2 regions of the Kitasatospora sp. NPDC059571 genome follow, and region 1 is predicted to be linked to the other one. Evidence: riboswitches for the same ligand, from Rfam matches in the RefSeq annotation. Region 1 holds a riboswitch; the other holds the start of a gene.
The links. Region 1 has a riboswitch for glycine ahead of gcvP (aminomethyl-transferring glycine dehydrogenase). Riboswitches for the same ligand answer to the same signal wherever they lie in the genome.
Positions count from the first base shown of each region.

Region 1 (4,353 bases):
TCGATCTCCGCGCGGATCTCGATCATCGCCTCGCAGAAGCGGTCGATCTCGTGCAGGTCCTCGGACTCGGTGGGCTCGATCATCAGCGTGCCGGCCACCGGGAACGACATGGTCGGGGCGTGGAAGCCGTAGTCGATCAGGCGCTTGGCCACGTCGTCCACGGTGACGCCGGTCTCCTTGGTGAGCGGGCGCAGGTCGATGATGCACTCGTGCGCGACCAGGCCGCCGGGGCCGGTGTAGAGCACCGGGAAGTGCGGGGCGAGCCGCTTGGCGATGTAGTTGGCGTTCAGCACGGCCACCTGGGTGGCGCGCTTGAGGCCCTCGCCGCCCATCAGGCGGACGTACGACCAGGAGATGGGCAGGATCGCCGCCGAGCCCCAGGGCGCGGCCGAGATCGGGCCGACGCCGGTGGCCGGGCCGGCCTCCGGCTGCAGCGGGTGGTTCGGCAGGTACGGCGCGAGGTGCGCGCGGACCGCGACCGGGCCGACGCCCGGGCCGCCGCCGCCGTGCGGGATGCAGAAGGTCTTGTGCAGGTTCAGGTGCGAGACGTCCGCACCGAACTTGCCCGGCTTGGCCAGGCCGACCAGGGCGTTGAGGTTGGCGCCGTCGACGTACACCTGGCCGCCGGCCTCGTGCACCATCTCGCAGATGGTGGTGATCTCGGTCTCGAACACGCCGTGGGTCGACGGGTAGGTGACCATCAGCACGGAGAGCTGGTCGCGGTGCTGCTGGATCTTGGCCTTGAGGTCGTCGACGTCGACGTCGCCGTCGGTGAGGGTCTTGACGACCACGACGCGCATGCCGGCCATCACCGCGGAGGCGGCGTTGGTGCCGTGCGCGGAGGACGGGATCAGGCAGACGTCGCGCTGGGTGTCGCCGTTGGCGTGGTGGTAGGCGCGCACGGCCAGCAGGCCGGCGAGCTCGCCCTGGGAGCCGGCGTTCGGCTGGATGGAGACCGCGTCGTAGCCGGTCACCTCGACGAGCTGCTGCTCCAGGCCGTGGATCAGGCTGAGGAAGCCCTGCACCTGGTCGGCCGGGGCGAACGGGTGCAGCTGGCCGAACTCCGGCCAGGTCACCGGCTCCATCTCGGTGGTGGCGTTGAGCTTCATGGTGCAGGAGCCCAGCGGGATCATGCCGCGGTCCAGCGCGTAGTCGCGGTCCGACAGGCGGCGCAGGTAGCGCAGCATGGCGGTCTCGGAGCGGTGGCTGTGGAAGACCGGGTGGGTCAGGTACTCGTCCTCGCGCAGCAGCGCGGCGGGCAGCGTGTCGGCGGCCTCGGCCGGCTCGCCGGCCGCGACGCCGAACGCGCCGAGGACGGCGGCCAGGTGCTCGCGGGTGGTGGTCTCGTCGCAGGAGATCGAGACGGAGTCGGCGTCGGCGCGGTACAGGTTGACGCCGGCCTCGCGGGCGGCGGCGACGACCTCGTCGGCGCGGCCCGGCACCTTGGCGGTGACGGTGTCGAAGAACGCCTCGTGGGCGAGCTCGACGCCGCCGGCGCGCAGGCCCTCGGCCAGCGCGGCGGCGTAGCGGTGGGTGCGGCGGGCGATGTCGGCCAGGCCGTCCGGGCCGTGGTAGACGGCGTACATCGAGGCCATCACGGCGAGCAGCACCTGGGCGGTGCAGATGTTGCTGGTGGCCTTCTCGCGGCGGATGTGCTGCTCGCGGGTCTGCAGGGCCAGGCGGTAGGCGCGGTTGCCGTCGGCGTCGACGGAGACGCCGACCAGGCGGCCGGGGAGGTTGCGGGCGTACTCGGCGCGCACGGCGAGGTAGCCGGCGTGCGGGCCGCCGAAGCCCATCGGGACGCCGAAGCGCTGCGAGGTGCCGCAGGCGATGTCGGCACCGAGCGCGCCCGGCGACTTCAGCAGGGTGAGGGCCAGCAGGTCGGCGGCGACGGCGACGACCGCGCCGAGGCCGTGCGCCTGCTCGATGACCGGGGCGAGGTCGCGGACGGCGCCGGAGGCGCCCGGGTACTGGAGCAGCACGCCGAAGACTCCGCGCTCGGCGATCTCGGCCGGGATGCCCGCGGAGAGGTCGGCGACGACGGTCTCGACACCGGTCGGGACGGCGCGGGTCTCGATCACGGCGACGGTCTGCGGCAGGGTGTCGGCGTCGATGAGGAAGACGCCGCCCTTGACCTTGGTGACGCGGCGGGCCAGCGCCATGGCCTCGGCGGCGGCGGTGCCCTCGTCCAGCAGGGAGGAGCCGGAGGTGGCCAGGCCGGTCAGGTCGGAGACCACGGTCTGGAAGTTGAGCAGCGCCTCCAGGCGGCCCTGCGAGATCTCCGGCTGGTACGGGGTGTAGGCGGTGTACCAGGCCGGGTTCTCCAGCACGTTGCGCAGGATCACCGGCGGGGTGAAGGTGCCGTAGTAGCCCAGGCCGATCATGGGGGTGAGGACCTGGTTCCGGCCAGCCAGCTCGCGCAGTTCGGCGAGCACCTGGGCCTCGCTGCGGCCGGCGGGCAGGCCGAGCGCGGTCAGGCTGCGGATGGCCTCGGGGACGGCCGCGTCGGACAGCTCGTCCAGGGAGCCGTAGCCGACCTGGGCCAGCATCTTGTCCTGGGCGGCGGCGTCGGGGCCGATGTGGCGGGTCTCGAAGGGACTCGCCTGCTCGAGCTCGGTGAGGGTCGGCTTGGCGTTCATGGGGGTCGAGGCCTCCTGGTCACGGACCGGCGGGGGTGCGCAGCTGCCGACCGGCCGCCGCGGGGGGCCGGGGACGTGCGAACCCGTCAGGCCTCCCCCTCTGTCATCGGTACCTGAGAGCTTCGCCGTACCGGCGCCCGGGGGCATCCTGTCGACTTGCACCGTCGGTGAGGGTGGTGCCGGCGGCTCCTGCGCCAACGGCCCTGCCCTGCTTTCCAGAGTGACCTATCCCACGCGGTACGGATGCCTGAGAGATTCCGGGGAGGAGTTGCTCCTTCGGCGCCCCGGTCCGCCGTCGGCGGGGTCGGGGACTCTCCCGCGCGGGCTCGGCGGTCGCCGCCCAGGGTACCAGCGGGAACCCGTCGGATCACGGGCGCTGTGACGGCCGTCGCAGGTCCGCGACCGTCCCCCGACCGGCCCCCGACCGTCGCCCGGACGGGCCAGCGGGCACCCCGGACGGACCCGCTGCGCTCGCCGGTGTCCGGTTCATGGCGTTTCGTGTGAGATGGCGTCTGGCCAGCTCCTCCAGCCGCCCGTGTCCCCGACCACCCCAGGAGCAGGTGCACTGGAGGACAGCGTGCAGACCGATATCGATCCGCGAGACCTGATCGGGCACAAGGCGGTCGACCGGAACGGTGACAAGATCGGCACGGTCGACGAGGTCTATCTCGACGACGCGACCGGTGAGCCCGAGTGGGCCGCGGTCCGCACCGGGATCTTCGGCCGGGACGCCTTCGTCCCGCTGACCACCAGCGAGTTCTCGGGCGAGGAGCTGCGCGTCCCGTACGACAAGTCGCTGATCAAGGAGTCCCCCGACTTCGGCGTGGGCCAGCACCTCTCGCCCGCGCAGGAGCTCCAGCTCTACCGCTACTACGGGCTGGACACCTCCGGCAGCGGCCGGCCGCAGGCCCCGCAGCCCCCGCAGGGTCCGCCCCCGGCGGGCCGCGGCCAGGGCCAGGACATGGACTTCGGCGCGGTCTCCGGGCCGGCCCCGGCGGCGGGCCGGCCTGCTGCCAACGGCACCAACGGCGCGCCCGCCCCGAACGGCGGCCCCGACGCCGGCGGGCACGGCCGGGGCGAGCAGGGCCGCGGCGCGGAGCACGAGCGCGGCGGCCGGCAGGATCCCCCGGCGGGCGGGCCGCAGGCGGCCGCCACGGTCGCGGTGATGCCCACCGCCGGTACGCGCACCGCCGGCCCGCACGCCACCGCCCAGCAGCCGGCCGAGGACCGGGCGGGCAACGTCCGCACCCTGCACGCCGACCGGCGCCCGGCCGCCGCGCCCGCGCCCGGCCACGCGGCGCCGAGCGGGCCGGTCGAGGTCATCTGCCGCGAGGAGCGGCTGGACATCAGCACCGAGTGGCACGTGCTGGGCACCGCCCGGCTGCGCAAGTACGTCACCTCCGAGGCCGTGGAGCGGCGGGTGCCCGTCGTGCGCGAGCGGGTGCGGGTCGAGCGGGTGCCGGTCACCGACGCCGAGCGCGCCTCGCTGACCGAGCAGGAGATCGCGGAGGCAATGGAGGAGGTCACCCTGCGCGAGGAGCGCCCGGTGGTCCGCAAGTACCTGGCGCCGGTCGAGCGGGTCCGCCTGGTGGTCGAGCGGTACACCGAGGAGGAGGTCGTCCGCGAGGAGCTGCGCCGCGAGCAGGTGGAGGTGCACGACGGCGTGGCCCGGCAACCGTACGGTCCGCAGGCCGCCGAGCGCACGGACGCGGCG
Region 1 covers NZ_JBHWBW010000568.1:73-4,425, reverse strand. The annotation lists partial or broken gene gcvP (aminomethyl-transferring glycine dehydrogenase) at 1-2,639, opposite strand, end outside; glycine riboswitch at 2,865-2,968, opposite strand; partial or broken gene ACFV0G_RS35635 (DUF2382 domain-containing protein) at 3,217-4,353, shown strand, end outside.

Region 2 (5,360 bases), on a different contig from region 1:
GGGCGGGCCGGCCCGGGGCCAGGGTGGGCGGCCGCCGCGCTGCGGCCGCCCCGGGTCCAGCTGCGGTCAGCCGCCGATGAGGGCGGTGTACGCGTCGGCGTCGAGCAGCTCGTCGGTCGCCTCGACACGGACCTTGAACAGCCAGCCGCCCTCGAACGGGGCGCTGTTGACGAGCGAGTTGTCGTCGAGCACGGCCTGGTTGACCTCGACGATCTCGCCGGTGGCCGGCGAGTACAGGTCGCTGACCGACTTGGTCGACTCGAGCTCGCCACAGGTCTCACCCGCGGTGACGGTGTCACCGACCTCCGGGAGCTGGACGTAGACGATGTCGCCGAGGGCGTCGGCCGCGTGGGCGGTGATGCCGACGGTCGACACCCCGTCCTCGGCGACGGTCAGCCACTCGTGCTCCTTGGTGTACTGCAGGTGCTTGGGGTTGCTCATGGCGTCATTCTCCAGGATCGCAAGGGGGGAAGGGCGGTGCGGTCCGCCGGTCGGACCGGGCGGTGGACGGTGTCAGCCTCAGCGGGCGCGCTTGTAGAACGGCAGCGCCACGACCTCGACCGGCTCGTGCTTGCCTCGCACGTCGACCGCGACGGCGCTGCCGGGCTCGGCGTGGGCGGCGTCCAGGTAGGCGATGGCGATCGGCCTGCCGAGGGTGGGGGACGGCGCGCCGGAGGTGATCCGGCCGATCACGGTGCCGTCCGCGGCGACCACGCTGTACTCGGCGCGGGGCACCCGCTTGCCCTCGGAGACCAGGCCGACCAGCTTGCGCGGCGGCGCGGTCTCGGCCTCGGCGACCGCCAGCTCCAGGGCCTTGCGGCCGACGAAGGCGCCCTCGTTGGTGGTCTTGTCGAAGCGCACCACCCGGCCCAGGCCCGCGTCGAACGGGGTCAGGTCGGTGGAGAGCTCGTGGCCGTACAGCGGCATGCCGGCCTCCAGGCGCAGCGTGTCGCGGCAGGACAGGCCGCAGGGCACCAGGCCCTTGTCGGCGCCGGCGGCGGTCAGCGCCTGCCACAGGTGCTCGGCGTCGGCCGGGGCGCAGAAGACCTCGAAGCCGTCCTCGCCGGTGTAGCCGGTGCGGGCCAGCCAGACCTGCTTGTCGGCGACGGTCGCGGGCAGCAGCGCGTAGTACTTCAGACCCGGCAGGTCGGCGTCGGTCAGCGAGGCGAGGATGCCGTTCGCCTCCGGGCCCTGGACGGCGATCAGCGCGTACGCGTCGCGGTCGTCGCGGACGACCGCGTCGAAGCCCTCGGCGCGCTCGGTCAGCGCGTCCAGCACGACCTGAGCGTTGGAGGCGTTGGCGACCACCATGTACTCGTCCTCCGCGGTGCGGTAGACGATCAGGTCGTCGAGGATGCCGCCGTCCTCGCGGCAGATCATGGTGTAGCGGGCGCGCAGCACGCCGAGCGCGGAGATGAAGCCGACCAGCGCGTGGTCCAGCATCTCGCCGGCCTGCGGGCCGGAGACGGTGATCTCGCCCATGTGCGAGAGGTCGAACAGGCCGGCCTTCGTGCGGACGGCGAGGTGCTCCTCGCGCTCGCTGCCGTAGCGCAGCGGCATGTCCCAGCCGGCGAAGTCGGTCATGGTGGCACCGAGCGAGCGGTGCAGCGCGTCGAGCGCGGTGAGGCGGAGGGACATGACGGCAGGACTCCTTGGCTGCTTATGGGCATGCTGGGGTGGAGTCTCCCCGTCTGTCGTCAACAACCTGAGAGCTTCACCGCCTCCTCAAGGATGGCGGCTTGCACCGTGGGTGGGCGCACGGCGCGGCCGTGTCCACTTTCCAGATGTGCCTCGCCCGTGCGGTATCTGTGCCTGAGAGATTCCGGGGAGGACTTGCTCCTTCGGCGCCGGTCGCGCCCTGTCGGGCGTCCGGACTCTCCCGCGCGGGTTCGAGCGGCCGGTATGCGGTTGTCTGGTCGAGCGCGCTCATCATGGCATGCCGCCGACCCTGATGGGAGAGGGGGAGGCCCGCTAGGCTCTGTACAGGGGTCGATCGAAGGGGCGGTTCATGGGGTATCCGGCGGGCGAGGCACAGGCGTGGGCCGCACCCGGTGAGGCGCCGGCGGGCGGCGGCTGGCCCGCCAACGAGCTGGAGCAGGTGCTCACCGCGGCGCTCGGCGATCCCGGCGCGACGCCCCGGGTGATCGAGGTGCTCGCCCGCAGCCAGGTGTGGATCCCGCTGCCGGCCGGCGCCGACCCGCAGGGCGGCTCGCTGGACCTGCCGACCATCGAACTGGCCGGTGCGCCCTACGTGCCGGTGTTCTCCTCGCAGGAGCAGTTCCTCCAGCACGCCCCCGGCATGGCGTTCGCGATCGCCCCGGTGTGGGAGTTCGCCCGCGGCCTGCCGCTGGGCATCGGCATCGCGGTGAACCCCGAGGCGCCGGTGGGCATCCCGGTGCCGCCGGAGGGCGTCGGCGAACTGCGCCGCGGCCCGCGCGACGAGTGGTCGGCCGAGCCGGCCCCCGAGGGCGCCGCGGTGGCCCTGCGCGAGCCCGAGCCGCACCAGGAGCCGTACGCCTTCCTGGCCGCCGCCACCGCCGAACTCGCCGCGCTGCCGGGCGTGCTGACGGCCCGCCGGGCGATCGCCCGGGTGGAGGCGGACCCGCCGCAGCTGTACGTCGGCATCCAGCTCGACCCGGCCTTCCCGGCCGAGCCGGTGCAGGTCAACGAGGCCCTCGGGCGGGCACTGGGAACCGCGCCGCCGCCCTGGGGCGTCCACCTGGTGCTGCTCGACCTGGCCGACGACCCGGTGGTCGAGTGGCTGCTCACCCGGGTCGCACCCTTCTACGTGCGCGGGTGACCCCCGGCCCCGGCGGGGCCAGGAGGGGGAATGCGGTATGACGCCTGTCGGCACGGCCCCATAGGGTGCTCCCCGACAGTCCGGGCGCAAGCCCACACCAGCAGCGGACACGGAGCGGACGGGGCGCGACGAGTGAGAGAGCGGAGCGAGGCGGGCGCATGAGCGCGGCAGCGGCCGGCGGCGCACCCGGCGGATGGGGCCAGGCGCCCGGGAGCGACCCGGGGGCCATCGAGCGCGCGCTCGGCGCGGTCGCCCCCGAGCGCTGGGAGGCGTACGAGGAACTGCTGCGGGCCCTCGCCCAGGGGCAGGTGTGGATGCTGCTCTGGCACGGCACCCCCGGCAGTCCGGACGCCCAGTACGGGAACATGGACATCAGCGGGCACGGCTACGCGCCCGCGGTCACCTCGCCCGAGCAGCTCGCCGCCAGCGGCTGGGCCCGCGCCCACGAGGTCATCTCCGGCCAGGAGATCGCCGCGGCACTCTTCCGCACCCGCTGGGGCCTGTGGCTCAACCCGCACGCCCCCGGCGGCGGCGTCGGCGTCCCGTGGGCCGACCTGCGCCGGATCGCGGTCGGCCTGGACCGGCTGCCGGCCGGCCCGCTGCGCATCTCCGAACCCCAGCTCCAGGCACCGCAGTTCTTCGGGCTGCTGGAGCAGCAGGCGGCCGAGGTGCGGCCGCTGCGCTCGCTGCGCCGGGCCTGGGTGCAGCCGGTGCTCGGCGAGGCGTACCTCGCGATCGGCCTGGACCTCTACGACACCTCGCCGCCGGCCGTCGAGGCCGCCCGCGCGCTGGTGCAGCGCGCCGCCGCGCTCGCCCCGGAGGGGCTGGCGGTCTCCACCGTCGCGATGGCCGACGAGTTCGACCCGGTGGCCCTGTGGATGCGGGCCAACGCCCGGCCGTTCTTCGACCGCGACGCCCGCTACGGGCAGCCGCAGGCACCCGCCCCCTACCCGCCCTACGGTTACGCTCCGCAACCGGCGCCGGGGACCCAGGGCTGGCCGCAGCAGCCGTGGCCGGGCTATCCCGGACGCTGACAACACCTCCGCACACCATCCGTCCCGGGCACCCTGCTGCCCGGCGGATGGCGGGATTCCGCCAGTGGCGCGATTCCGTCAGTACCCGTCCGGAGGCCTGTCCGCGCCATATCGTGGCAGTTTCCCGCCGCTGGCGACCTTACGCCAGTCCATCCCTTGGTGGTTTTGTTTCAACCATGTGAAGACACCTATTCGCCCGGCTTTGCCGTGCATGCGGTAGATCACAGTTGGGCATCCTTCGGTTTCCCCCTCTGGCGGAACGCTGCTCCGATGACGGAGAGTGCTGCAAACGCAGTGCGCGAGGCGAGCCCCACAAAGGCGAACGCGTACCTCGGACAGTTGGACCGCGCGATGTGCATGCCGCGCAACCCAGCACACCAGCAAGGCCCGCAGTACCCGCTCCTGCATCAGCCGGACATCCACCGCCGCGGCCCAGGCCGCACACCGGATCGCCGGCGCCCCCGAAAACGAACTCTGCACCGCCGCACCGGCGTACGGAACCACCGCACCGCTCTGCACCGCACCTGTCGCGAACTCCGGACCGTCCGAGGTCCGGGCCCAGACCGGGCCCGGGTCGCCTCGCCGACCGGAACCGTGGGCCGGCCACCGTCGGCGAGGGGAACGAACTGACTCATGACCACACCCACCGAGACCACCGGCTCTGCGCGGCCTGAAGCCGCGCCCGCGGGCGGCCCGTCCAAGAGCATCCAGGGACGCTCTCCCGGACGGATCGCCTGGGACCGGCTGAAGCGAGACAAGGTCGCCCTCGCGGGCGGCATCGTCGTGATCCTGCTGATCATCGCCGCGATCTTCGCTCCGTTGCTGTCGTCGCTCTTCGGCCACCCGGTCGACGAGCCGCACCCGGACCAGATCAACCCCGACCTGGGCCTTCCCAAGGGCTCCTTCGGCGGAATGAGCGGCGACTTCCTGCTCGGCGTCGACCCGACCTTCGGTCGCGACGTCTTCAGCCGGATCCTCTACGGCGCGCGGATCTCGCTCACCGTGGCCTTCCTCGCCGCCGCGGTCTCCGTGGTGATCGGCGTCGTCCTCGGCGCCGCCGCCGGCTACTTCGGCCGCTGGGTGGACTCCGCGATCAGCCGCGTGATGGACGTGCTGCTGGCCTTCCCGCAGCTGCTGTTCTCCATCGCGCTGGTCTCCGTGATGCCCGACTCGCTGCTCGGCCTGACCGGCAGCGGCGTGCGCATGGCGATCCTCGTGCTGGTGATCGGCTTCTTCGGATGGCCGTACATCGGACGTATCGTCCGAGGCCAGGCCCTGTCGCTGCGCGAGCGCGAGTTCGTGGACGCGGCCCGCAGCCTCGGCGCCGGCAGCATCCACATCCTGTTCCGGGAGCTGCTGCCCAACCTGGTCGCCCCGATCCTCGTCTACGCGACGCTGATCATCCCGACCAACATCCTCAGCGAGGCGGCGCTCAGCTTCCTGGGCGCGGGCGTCAAGCCCCCCACGCCGTCCTGGGGCCAGATGCTCTCCGACGCGACGAAGATCTACCAGGTCGACCCGACCTA
Region 2 covers NZ_JBHWBW010000262.1:5,193-10,552, reverse strand. The annotation lists gene gcvH (glycine cleavage system protein GcvH) at 67-441, opposite strand; gene gcvT (glycine cleavage system aminomethyltransferase GcvT) at 520-1,638, opposite strand; glycine riboswitch at 1,791-1,892, opposite strand; gene ACFV0G_RS25200 (enhanced serine sensitivity protein SseB C-terminal domain-containing protein) at 2,009-2,800, shown strand; gene ACFV0G_RS25195 (enhanced serine sensitivity protein SseB C-terminal domain-containing protein) at 2,959-3,834, shown strand; gene ACFV0G_RS25190 (ABC transporter permease) at 4,468-5,360, shown strand, end outside.
Region 2: linked by a shared signal. The riboswitch ahead of gcvT (glycine cleavage system aminomethyltransferase GcvT) and the one ahead of gcvP (aminomethyl-transferring glycine dehydrogenase) in region 1 are both predicted to bind glycine.